Regions from separate parts of the Arthrobacter sp. AIWTK1 genome, predicted to be linked through region 2. Evidence: riboswitches for the same ligand, from Rfam matches in the RefSeq annotation. Region 2 holds a riboswitch; each other region holds the start of a gene.
What was found. Region 2 has a riboswitch for cyclic di-AMP ahead of AC1MDG_RS04105 (M23 family metallopeptidase). Riboswitches for the same ligand answer to the same signal wherever they lie in the genome.
Positions count from the first base shown of each region.

Region 1: it holds a riboswitch for cyclic di-AMP, as region 2 does, so the genes downstream of both, AC1MDG_RS11725 (NlpC/P60 family protein) here and AC1MDG_RS04105 (M23 family metallopeptidase) in region 2, are expected to answer to the same signal.
Region 3: it holds a riboswitch for cyclic di-AMP, as region 2 does, so the genes downstream of both, AC1MDG_RS03440 (aggregation-promoting factor C-terminal-like domain-containing protein) here and AC1MDG_RS04105 (M23 family metallopeptidase) in region 2, are expected to answer to the same signal.

Region 1 is NZ_CM155287.1:2,561,525-2,564,737, forward strand. It holds gene AC1MDG_RS11720 (hypothetical protein) at 1-319, shown strand, start outside; gene AC1MDG_RS11725 (NlpC/P60 family protein) at 435-1,199, opposite strand; cyclic di-AMP (ydaO/yuaA leader) riboswitch at 1,203-1,376, opposite strand; gene AC1MDG_RS11730 (polysaccharide deacetylase family protein) at 1,622-3,145, shown strand; gene AC1MDG_RS11735 (hypothetical protein) at 3,172-3,213, shown strand, end outside.
Region 2 is NZ_CM155287.1:871,464-874,676, forward strand. It holds gene serC (phosphoserine transaminase) at 1-416, opposite strand, end outside; gene AC1MDG_RS04100 (iron-dependent transcriptional repressor DtxR) at 819-1,514, shown strand; cyclic di-AMP (ydaO/yuaA leader) riboswitch at 1,656-1,869, shown strand; gene AC1MDG_RS04105 (M23 family metallopeptidase) at 1,873-2,694, shown strand; cyclic di-AMP (ydaO/yuaA leader) riboswitch at 2,843-3,001, shown strand; gene AC1MDG_RS04110 (C40 family peptidase) at 3,162-3,213, shown strand, end outside.
Region 3 is NZ_CM155287.1:711,222-714,434, reverse strand. It holds gene AC1MDG_RS03445 (HAMP domain-containing sensor histidine kinase) at 1-1,450, shown strand, start outside; cyclic di-AMP (ydaO/yuaA leader) riboswitch at 1,598-1,772, shown strand; gene AC1MDG_RS03440 (aggregation-promoting factor C-terminal-like domain-containing protein) at 1,772-2,545, shown strand; gene AC1MDG_RS03435 (hypothetical protein) at 3,019-3,213, shown strand, end outside.

The DNA of each region.
Region 1 (3,213 bases), 1.7 Mb from region 2:
CAGGGCAGCCGACGTCGAATACGAAATTCTCGACGCCCGTGCGCGCCCTGATGTGTCAGGGAAGGTCGCACTGACTTTCACGCTCAGATGCACCAACCACGGCAGGTACGACATCAACTTTTGGGACGCAGCGTTCAGGCTGAACGTGGGCGGAGTCAGCCATTCCCCCGATTCGGGGCTGAACGAAGTGGTGGGAGGCGATTCAAGCACGTCGGGCGAGGTCCGCTTCACTATCCCTGCGGACACGCGCGCCGCAGTGCTGCGCATCAAATTCGCGCAGGGCGAGAGCACGGTTCAGGTCGGGATGTCGCCGATCTGAACACCGGCCGCCACTCGGCTACAGGAAGGGCCGGTGACCTGCTGCCCCCAAGGCAGCCGATCACCGGCCCTTCCGCCGGGTCTTCCCTCCCGCCGGGGCAGGCCGGGCCGGAGTGCTAGGCTCCGGCCCGGACGAAGGTAACGCCGCCGGTGGCCGTCAGCCACGACAGCGGGTGCGTCACGGTGGCATTGACGCCGTTCATTCCGCCGCTGATCACCTGGCCGTCGCCGATGTAGATGCCCACGTGGCCGGACTGCACCACCATGTCCCCGGGCTGGGGCTCCCCCACCACCGAGCCGTAGTTCATGAACTGCATGGGTCCCAGGTCGCCGACGGGAATGCCTGCGGAGCCAAGTGCCTTCTCCACCATGGCCGTGCAGTCCTGGGTGATGCCCAGTTGCGCATAAGCAGCAGAAACCATGGCGGCATTGACACCGCCGGCGGCCGGGGCAGCGGCGGGAGCCGGTGCGGCTGCCTGTACCTGGACGGAAACGGCGGGAGCCGCCGGGGCGGCAACAGGAGCCGGAGCTGCCGCGGGAGCGGCCGCCTCTGCCGGAGCGGGCTCTGCGACCGGCACTTCCACGGGAGCGGGGGTGGTGCTGACGTCCGGACGTTCGAAACTGATCCGGACGTGGGAGTCTGCGCTGAGCGGGGCACCCACCTGGGCCTTGGCGTCAAGGGCGGACGCCGGAGCCGAGTCGCGTTCCACGGGGGCTTCGGCAGCCTGGGCCGCCATCCCGCTGGACAGGACCAGGCCTGAAGCGGCTGCAATAACCGCGGCCTGGCGGCCGACCCTGCCCCTACCGCCGGTCGTGGTAAACCCGGAGCGCCCCGCAGGCGCGGTGGAGCGATGATGAGCGGACAGTTTGCGTGAAGACATGAGGTAACCTCTCCCGATGCCTGCGAGGTTAGCTGTCGGATTCGGATGGGAGACACCCGGCCGCAGTCGCCTTCCGCTTGGCGGAGGGCTTGCGGCTTCACCCCGAAGGCCTGCACAACTCTGCAGGCCAAAAATGGTTTCCCCGTCCCTGGCGGTCAGTTTCGGTTGGATCCCGGGCCGCGGCAGGGTTAGGCAATCCGCCCGGGAGTGCCCCTATCCGGGATAACGGCACTGTCCCACCGTACGCGGGCCATGCACCGATGTCACATTCAGGTAACGGCGCCACGGGAACCGGGATGCGCTAGCAGGTAGCGGCGGTACTCGGGTACTGCGTTGATCAAAGTCGAGTGTTTTGCCTTGGCGCCGCGAGGCGTAGTCTACGTGCATGTTCTTGCGGGGGGACTCACACGCTTGGAGGCATCATGCGTTGGTCGAATCAGCCTGCCCGCAACCCCGCACGTCACGTAGCGGAACCTCCTGAGCCTGCGCCGGGAGGCCGGCACGGCCGGCGCTGGGTCGCCATCCTGGGCGCTTTGCTGCTGGCCGTCAGCACACTGGTGGGCGTGGCCGGCGCCTCGAAGGCCGCGGGGCCAACCATCGTCAGCCTGACCTTCGACGACGGCCTCGGCAGCCAGTTGGCGGCCGCGCAAGAGCTGAAAGCCCACGGGCTGGTGGGCACTTTCTTCATCACCACTTCCTTTGTAGGCCAGTCCGGTTTCCTCACCCGGGCAAACCTGGACACTCTCGCGGCGGACGGCAACGAAATCGGCGGCCACAGCGTGACGCACCCGGACATGACAACGATCGGCGCAGCGGCCGCCAGCGCGGAGGCCTGCAACAGCAAGACCACCCTTGAAGGCTGGGGCTTCACCGTCCGGAACTTCGCCTACCCCTTTGCGGCGGAGAACGCCACAGCACAATCAGCGGTCCGCGGCTGCGGCTACGCCAGCTCACGGGGCCTGGGCGACATCCGGTCTCCCGCGAGTTGCGCGTCCTGCCCGGTTGCGGAGACGCTGCCGCCGAACAACCCCATGGTCACCAAGGCCCCTGACCAGGTGGCCGCCACCTGGACCCTGGCGGACCTGCAGGCCACCGTCACCAACGCCGAGACGACCGGCGGCTGGCTCCAGCTGACCTTCCACGAGATTGCCAACGGAACGGATCCGTCCCTGTCCATCAGCCCCGCCTTGTTCAAGGAGTTCGTCACGTGGCTGGCTGCGCGGACAGCAAACGGTACGACGTCGGTCCGAACAGTGGCGCAGGCACTGGGCCAGTCCCCCGTGACGTCACCCCCGCCGTCTCCCTCCCCCTCTCCCTCCCCCTCTCCCTCCCCGTCTCCCTCCCCGTCGCCGTCTCCCTCCCCGTCGCCAATCTCGTTTGCTGACGTACCCCAGGGCGCGGCGCTGTACACCGAGGTCAACTGGATGGCCGCCCAAGGCATTTCCGTCGGCTGGCTCGAAAGCGACGGAACACGCACGTTCCGTCCCGGCGTTGCGGCAAGCCGGGACATGATGGCGGCGTTTTTCTATCGGATGAACGGAAGCCCGGCATATTCGCCCGGGGCATCGCCGTTTACGGATGTCACGCCGCAGACTCCCTTCTACAAGGAAATTCTCTGGCTTGCCTCCCGGGGTATTACCACCGGCTGGACCGAGTCCGACGGCTCCAAGACCTTCCGGCCAACACTGGCCGTCAACCGTGACCAGGTCGCCGCATTTGTGTACCGTTTCGCCGGCAGCCCGACCTACACACCGGGGGCATCGCCCTTCGCCGACATTTCCGCGCAAACGGCCTTCTTCAAAGAGATCTCATGGCTGGCGTCACAAGGCATCTCCAACGGCTGGACCGAGGCGGACGGCACGAGGACGTACCGGTCCGCGTTGCCGGTCAACCGTGACCAGGTGGCTGCCTTCCTCTACCGCTACAACAGCGCCTTCCCGGCGTAAGAGCCGGCATGAAGCGGAATATGTAGGTGAAACACTATTGCGTGGCCATCTGCCAGCTGAGCGATCAG
Region 2 (3,213 bases):
GACTCTGCCTGCGCCACGGGCCGCGTGCCGGGATCGGCCTTGATGATGGAGGATGCGTCCAGGAACGGAGCCTGGTTGGTGGCAGAGGCGAATTTGGAGCCGAACTCGCCGAAGGAGAGGTGCTGGGCCTTGCTGTCCACCAGTCCGAATGCCGCGACATCCCAGAATGCGGTGGAGCCACCCACGCCGAGGATGACTTCGTAGCCTTCAGGGGCGCGGAAGAACTCGCTGAGGCCGTTGCGGACGGACCCTACGAGGTTCTTGACCGGGGCCTGGCGGTGCGACGTGCCCAGAAGCGTGGCTGATGCGGCGGACAGTGCTTCGATCTGCTCGGGGCGGACCTTTGAAGGCCCGGCGCCGAACCGTCCGTCCTTGGGCAGGAGGTTGGCGGGGATAGTGATGCTGGTGTCGCTCACAGTGGCTCCAATTTTTCGGCGTGGACGTGGAAAAGGCCCGGCAATGCACGGGTTCCTGCAGTGGGAATCCCCTACATTCTGCCTGACGTGCCCGCGGGGCACGGAACGGCATCCGTCATAGTCCAGTCACTGAGACATTGCAGGGGCAACTGTGTTTCCGTCGCTGTTCCGTTCTGCTTCGGTTCCGCTTTGGTTCTGTGGGGGGATTATCCGGAGTAATTCAAAATAGGCTAAGCTGTTCCCTGACGTACAGCGGGCCGCGATGCCGGCCGGGCTGATCCCGTGAGGCCGTCCCCGGAGGTTGATCGGTGGATGCAGGCCCACGTCGCCGAGGCCAACAGGAAGGCCTCCGCGCGGTACGGTGGGACTGACGCAAGGACTGTGCTCGAGGAGCTGAGCTGGATGACGGATCTGATCGACACTACTGAGATGTATCTTCGGACAATCTTGGAGCTTGAGGAAGAGAACATCGTTGCTCTCCGCGCCCGGATTGCCGAACGGCTGCGCCACTCCGGCCCCACCGTCTCGCAGACCATCGGGCGGATGGAACGCGACGGACTTGTAGTTGTTTCGGGTGACCGCCACCTTGAGCTCACCGAAACCGGCCGGAAACGGGCCACGGAGGTCATGCGCAAGCACCGCCTCGCGGAACGGCTACTGGCTGATGTCATCGGCCTCGACTGGGCGTACGTCCACGACGAAGCGTGCCGTTGGGAACACGTCATGAGCGAACGCGTGGAGCGGCGCATCTTCGAACTACTGGACCACCCCACGGTTTCCCCCTACGGCAATCCCATTCCCGGCCTGGCAGCCCTCGGCGGCCAGCCCGCCCCCGCGTTCACCGACGGCGTGGTGAACCTCCTCGACGCCATGAGCGCATACGGGGCCGACTCCCGCGTCACTGTCAGCCGGCTGGCCGAGCCGATCCAGGTTGAGCCGGAGCTTCTGGTGCAGCTCGACGAAGGCGGGATCCGCCCGGGCGCAACCCTCGCGCTGGAGCGTGTGGGCGAGTACATCTCGGTGCGCGTGCCCGAGATCGAAGGCGCCTTGGAACTGCCGCCCGAAGTTGCGGCCCACGTGTTTGTTACCGTCAGCTAACCGCCCAACTCGTAGGACCACCTACAACCGGGCTGAGACGAAGATAACGGAATTATTACCGCGCTGGTTAATCACCTATAGTTGAGGACTAGCGCCGATACTAAAGCGTTACCTGATCCGAAGCCGAGCTCTGCCAGCGGATCAGCGTACGAATCACCTCCTGGCAGAGGCGGGGGAACCACCATCGGCCGTTATCAAACGGTCTTGGGGTGAAGTCCGTCAGCGGCAAGCCACTTCCGACGAAGGATTCCTTAGGGACACCCCTGTGTCGGATGCCTTGCATTGGCGGGCCGGGTCTGTGATCTCTCTGACCCGAATCCGACAGCTAACTTCGCAGGCTATCCAGAGAGGATATTTCTTGACCACGCAGACCGTCAGGGGCCGCCGCAGGGCGACCGGTCCCGCTTCGGAGTACCCCGTGGCCGAAGCCGTTATGACGGTCAGGCCGCGCGATGCACACCGCGATGCCCGGCGACGCCGGAGCCTGTTCAGCCAGGTGACCGAGTTTGCTGCCGCCAGCGGCGTGGGTCAGAAAGCCGGCATTGCTCTGGCGGCCACCGGACTGGTCCTCACCGTGACCGTGCCGTCCACTGGACCCATGACATCCACGGCAGACACGGGAAACCCCGCTGCCGCAGCAGTCGCGGCGCAGCCGGAGGTCTCCGCTGCCGCCAGCGCCAAAATCGACTTCAACCGGACCACCGTAGCCACCAAGGGGGATCCCGACGGCAAGCTCAAGCAACTCCTGAGCGCCCAGTCAGCGGGAACGATCACCCGTGCGGCGTCCACCGGCAGCCTGGGGGCGCCGCTGGAACAGATGGTCACCGCTTCACCCTTCGGTTTCCGGGTCAGCCCCATCACGGGCGGAGCCGGCGAGTTCCACCGCGGCCAGGACTACGCGGCCCAGTGCGGCACCAGCGTCTTCGCTGCTGCCAGTGGAACCGTGACCTTCTCCGGCTGGCACCCCTACGGCGGCGGTAACCGCGTGGTGCTCGACCACGGCAACGGCCTGGAAACCACGTACAACCACCTCTCGTCGTCCAGCGTCCAGGTAGGCCAGAAGGTCAGCCGCGGCGACGTCGTGGCGCTCAGCGGGACCACTGGAGCCTCTACCGGCTGCCACCTCCATTTCGAAGTAATGGTCAACGGCGAAGTCGTCGACCCGCTCGGCTGGCTCTGATCCAAACGATGGGTCACTCTCGCATTCCTGTGACATGCCGTGATCTGAATGTGACATTCGTTCGGAATTCCTGTACCGTTTAGAGCACGCCAACTTTTCCGAAGTTGGCGCTCTTGAGTGGATTGCCTAACTCTGCCACCGCTCAAGGTCCGTTCGCATGACATCGTCTGGCAGAGGCGGGGGAACCAATTTTGGTCTTCGCAAGAAGACCTTGGGGTTAAGTCGCAACGCTTCCCAGGAAGCCGAGCGGCCGGGTGACTCCCATCCGAATCCGACAGCTCACCTCGTAGGCATTGGGAGAGGCTACCTTCGTGTCTACACGTCACAATTCTGCGCGCCACCGTGCGCAAACGGTTCGTACGAACCCGTTGAACTCCGTGTCCAGGGCTGTTACTGCCAACGCCGGGACCGTAGGTCGCCAGGCGGCTGTCATCGCAGCTGCTTCCGGATTGATCCTCAGCGTTGGGATGCCGGCAAATGCCGCCGATACCAACCTGGGCGTTTCCGCTTCGACGGAGT
Region 3 (3,213 bases), 160 kb from region 2:
CCTGGTGGCCATGGCGCTGCTGGTGGCCATCTGCGGCGCCATTGGCCTCTTCAGCTATGCCTCCATGGATTCCTTCCTGACCAGGCAGCTCGATGAACGGCTGGGGCAGGCCTCACGGCTATCGAACGAGGCAGGACGGCCACGGCCCAGCAACCCGTCCGGCAGGCAGGACGGGTTCGAAGGCCCGGGCCAAGGAGTCGGGACGCTCATCGCGCGCATTGACAACGGGAATGTCAGCAGCGCCGGGTTCCTCGCCAAAGACGCCACCGTGGCGTCCCTCTCCCCCGAGGACAACCAGATCCTCTTGGCACTCCAGCACGACGGAACACCCGTCGATCGGGCCCTGTCCACCGGCTCCTACCGCCTGGTGGCGGTGGAGGCGCCGTACGGGGACGTGGTTGTCACCGGACTTCCCCTCAACGAAAAACAGAACACGCTCAGCTCTTTGGTCTGGACGATGGTGATCGTCTCGATGGGCGGCCTCGTCCTGATCGGGCTTGCCGGAACAGTGCTGATCCGACGCACCATGAAACCCCTCGAGCAGCTGTCCGAAGTCGCCACGCAGGTTTCGCAACTGCCGCTCGACGCCGGTGAGGTGGCCCTCGCAGTCCGCGTCCCGCCGTCGAACGCGCATCCTGGAACTGAAGTGGGCAGCGTGGGCCACGCCCTCAACCTGATGCTGGACAACGTCTCCAAGGCACTGGAGGCCCGGCAGCAGAGCGAGACCAAAGTGCGCCAGTTCGTGGCCGACGCCTCGCACGAGCTGCGCACGCCGCTCACGGCTATCCGCGGCTACACGGAGCTGATGCGGATGACCGAGGACTTCACCCCCGACGGCAAGAAGTCACTCGCCAGGGTGCAGAGCCAGTCCGAACGGATGACCACCCTGGTGGAGGACCTCCTCCTGCTGGCCCGGCTCGACGAAGGCCAGCCGCTGAAGATCAGCGACGTGGACCTGACGCAGCTCGCAGTGGAAACCGTCAGCGACGAAAAGGTCATGGCGCCGGACCGCATCTGGCAGCTCGAACTGCCCGAAGAGCCCGTGGTGGTGCGCGGCGATGCCAAGCAGCTGCACCAAGTGCTGGCCAACCTGCTCTCCAACGCACGCAAGCATACGGAGCCGGGCACCACCGTGGTCACCGGAGTGATGCGCTCGGCCGACGGCAGCGCCGTGGTAACCGTGACGGACAACGGTGCTGGGATTCCGCCGGAGTTCGTGGACCGGGTGTTTGCACGCTTTGCCAGGGCGGACGCTGCCCGCACCAGCCCGGCTGGATCCGCTGCGCGTTGGGGCGCTGCCGGGGCCGCCGCAGCCGAGGGGACAAGCGGCCTGGGCCTGTCGATTGTGCAGTCGATCGTGGAGGCGCACGGCGGAACCGTGGAAGTGAACTCCCGCCCGGGACGTACTGAGTTCGCACTGCGCCTTCCGGGGGAATCGCCGGACGCTTAGCGACTTCGGTTTGGGGTGAGAGGTTCAGCGCACGCGCAAGCCAACGCGCCGTCGTCGTGATCCTCGTTACCTAAATGTGACTTAAGCGCCGGACTCCTGTACGGTTTTTAGAGTGCGGCCACCGTTCCGGCCGCATATCCGGATGGACGCCAAACTCTGCCGCTACCCGGATTTCCTCATGATCAGGCAGAGGCGGGGGACCCAGGTCTCCGGGCATTCTGCATTGCCGCCCTTGGGGTGAAGCCGACACGTGAAGTTCCGTGCGGCCGGATGACCTCATCCGAACCCGACAGCTAACTCCGCCGGCATCGAGAGGCAACCATGACTAAATCCACGCCAGAAGTACGTCCTGAGCCCGCTTCCCACAAGTCCGCAGCGCCTGCGCACCATTCACGCCACCGTGCTGAACCAGCCGCCACGGCGTCCCCGCTGTCCCGGTTCACTGCCGGCCTGCAGGGCTCCGGCCGCCGTGCCGCCGTAGTGGCCACCGCCTGCGCCGTGCTGATTGGCGTCGGCGCCGCCGGCCAGGCTTCCGAACCCGTAGCCCCCGCAACATCGGCAACGGGTTCAGGAAACACAGCGACAACGGCCGACGCCGAATCGAGGCTCGCGTTCGAAAAGATCCTCGTTTCCGCCATGCCCGCACCGGCCTCTGTCAGCGTGACCGCGCAGTCGTCGGAGGAGAAGCCGGCGGAGAAGGCACCGGAAGCACCTGCAGCGGCCCCCGCACCGGCACCTGCAGCCGCCCCCGAACCGGCTCCTGCCCCGGCACCGCCCGTCGCCGTTGACGATCCCGCAGCTGCCCAGGCATATGCTGCCTCGCAGCTGGGCACGTACGGCTGGGCGGCTGACCAGATGCAGTGCCTCACCACGCTCTGGACCAAGGAATCGGATTGGAAGACCACCGCCACGAACGCCAGCAGTGGCGCGTACGGCATTGTCCAGTCGCTGCCGGCCGAAAAGATGGCCAGCGCCGGGTCCGACTACCTGACCAACTTCCGCACCCAGATCAACTGGGGCTTGAACTACGTGAAGGAACGCTACGGCTCCCCCTGCGGCGCCCTGGACTTCCACTACGCCAACAACTGGTACTAAGCCGGCACCTGTAGCCATCTTGGTTCGCAACAGCGGAGGCCCCGAATCCACCCGGATTCGGGGCCTTCGCTGCGTCCGGGAACCTTCGTGCTCCGTTTCGCCGCCACAAGGTTTTCACAAGGTCGAGGAGTGACTCTTGGTCGCCGCCGCTTTCAATCGTCTTCCAAGCGGCTGCCGGCCCCAGCGCCGTCATCAAGATGCAGGGAGCACAACAATGAAAAAATGGTTAGTTCCGACGGCCGTCCTGGCGTCAATCTTCGCCGCCGCAGCCACCGCTTCAAACCGAATACATCTTTCATTGCGGCCAAGCTGCCGGTGGCTTCGACATCGAGGCCACCGTGACTGGCCGGGTAAAGGACATCGTCATCCCTGGGGACAGAGTCATTTCCATTGCCCCAAACCTTAATGTGACACTAACTGCAAACGGTAAGACTGTGAGTTACGTCATCACTGGCGCCTCACATATCCAATTCGTGCCAAACGCCGAAGATCCCACCAGCGTCGAATTCAAGTCGACCGGCAGGAACCTTCTTTCATTCGCTGATACTGACAACACCGGACCTGACGTTTCCGGAGTGGTCCTCGTATCGGGCAACTTCAACTTCGCCGTTACCGGGGACTTCCAAAGGGAACTCAGGCGATACTCGGGACCGGGCAGGGTGATCGAC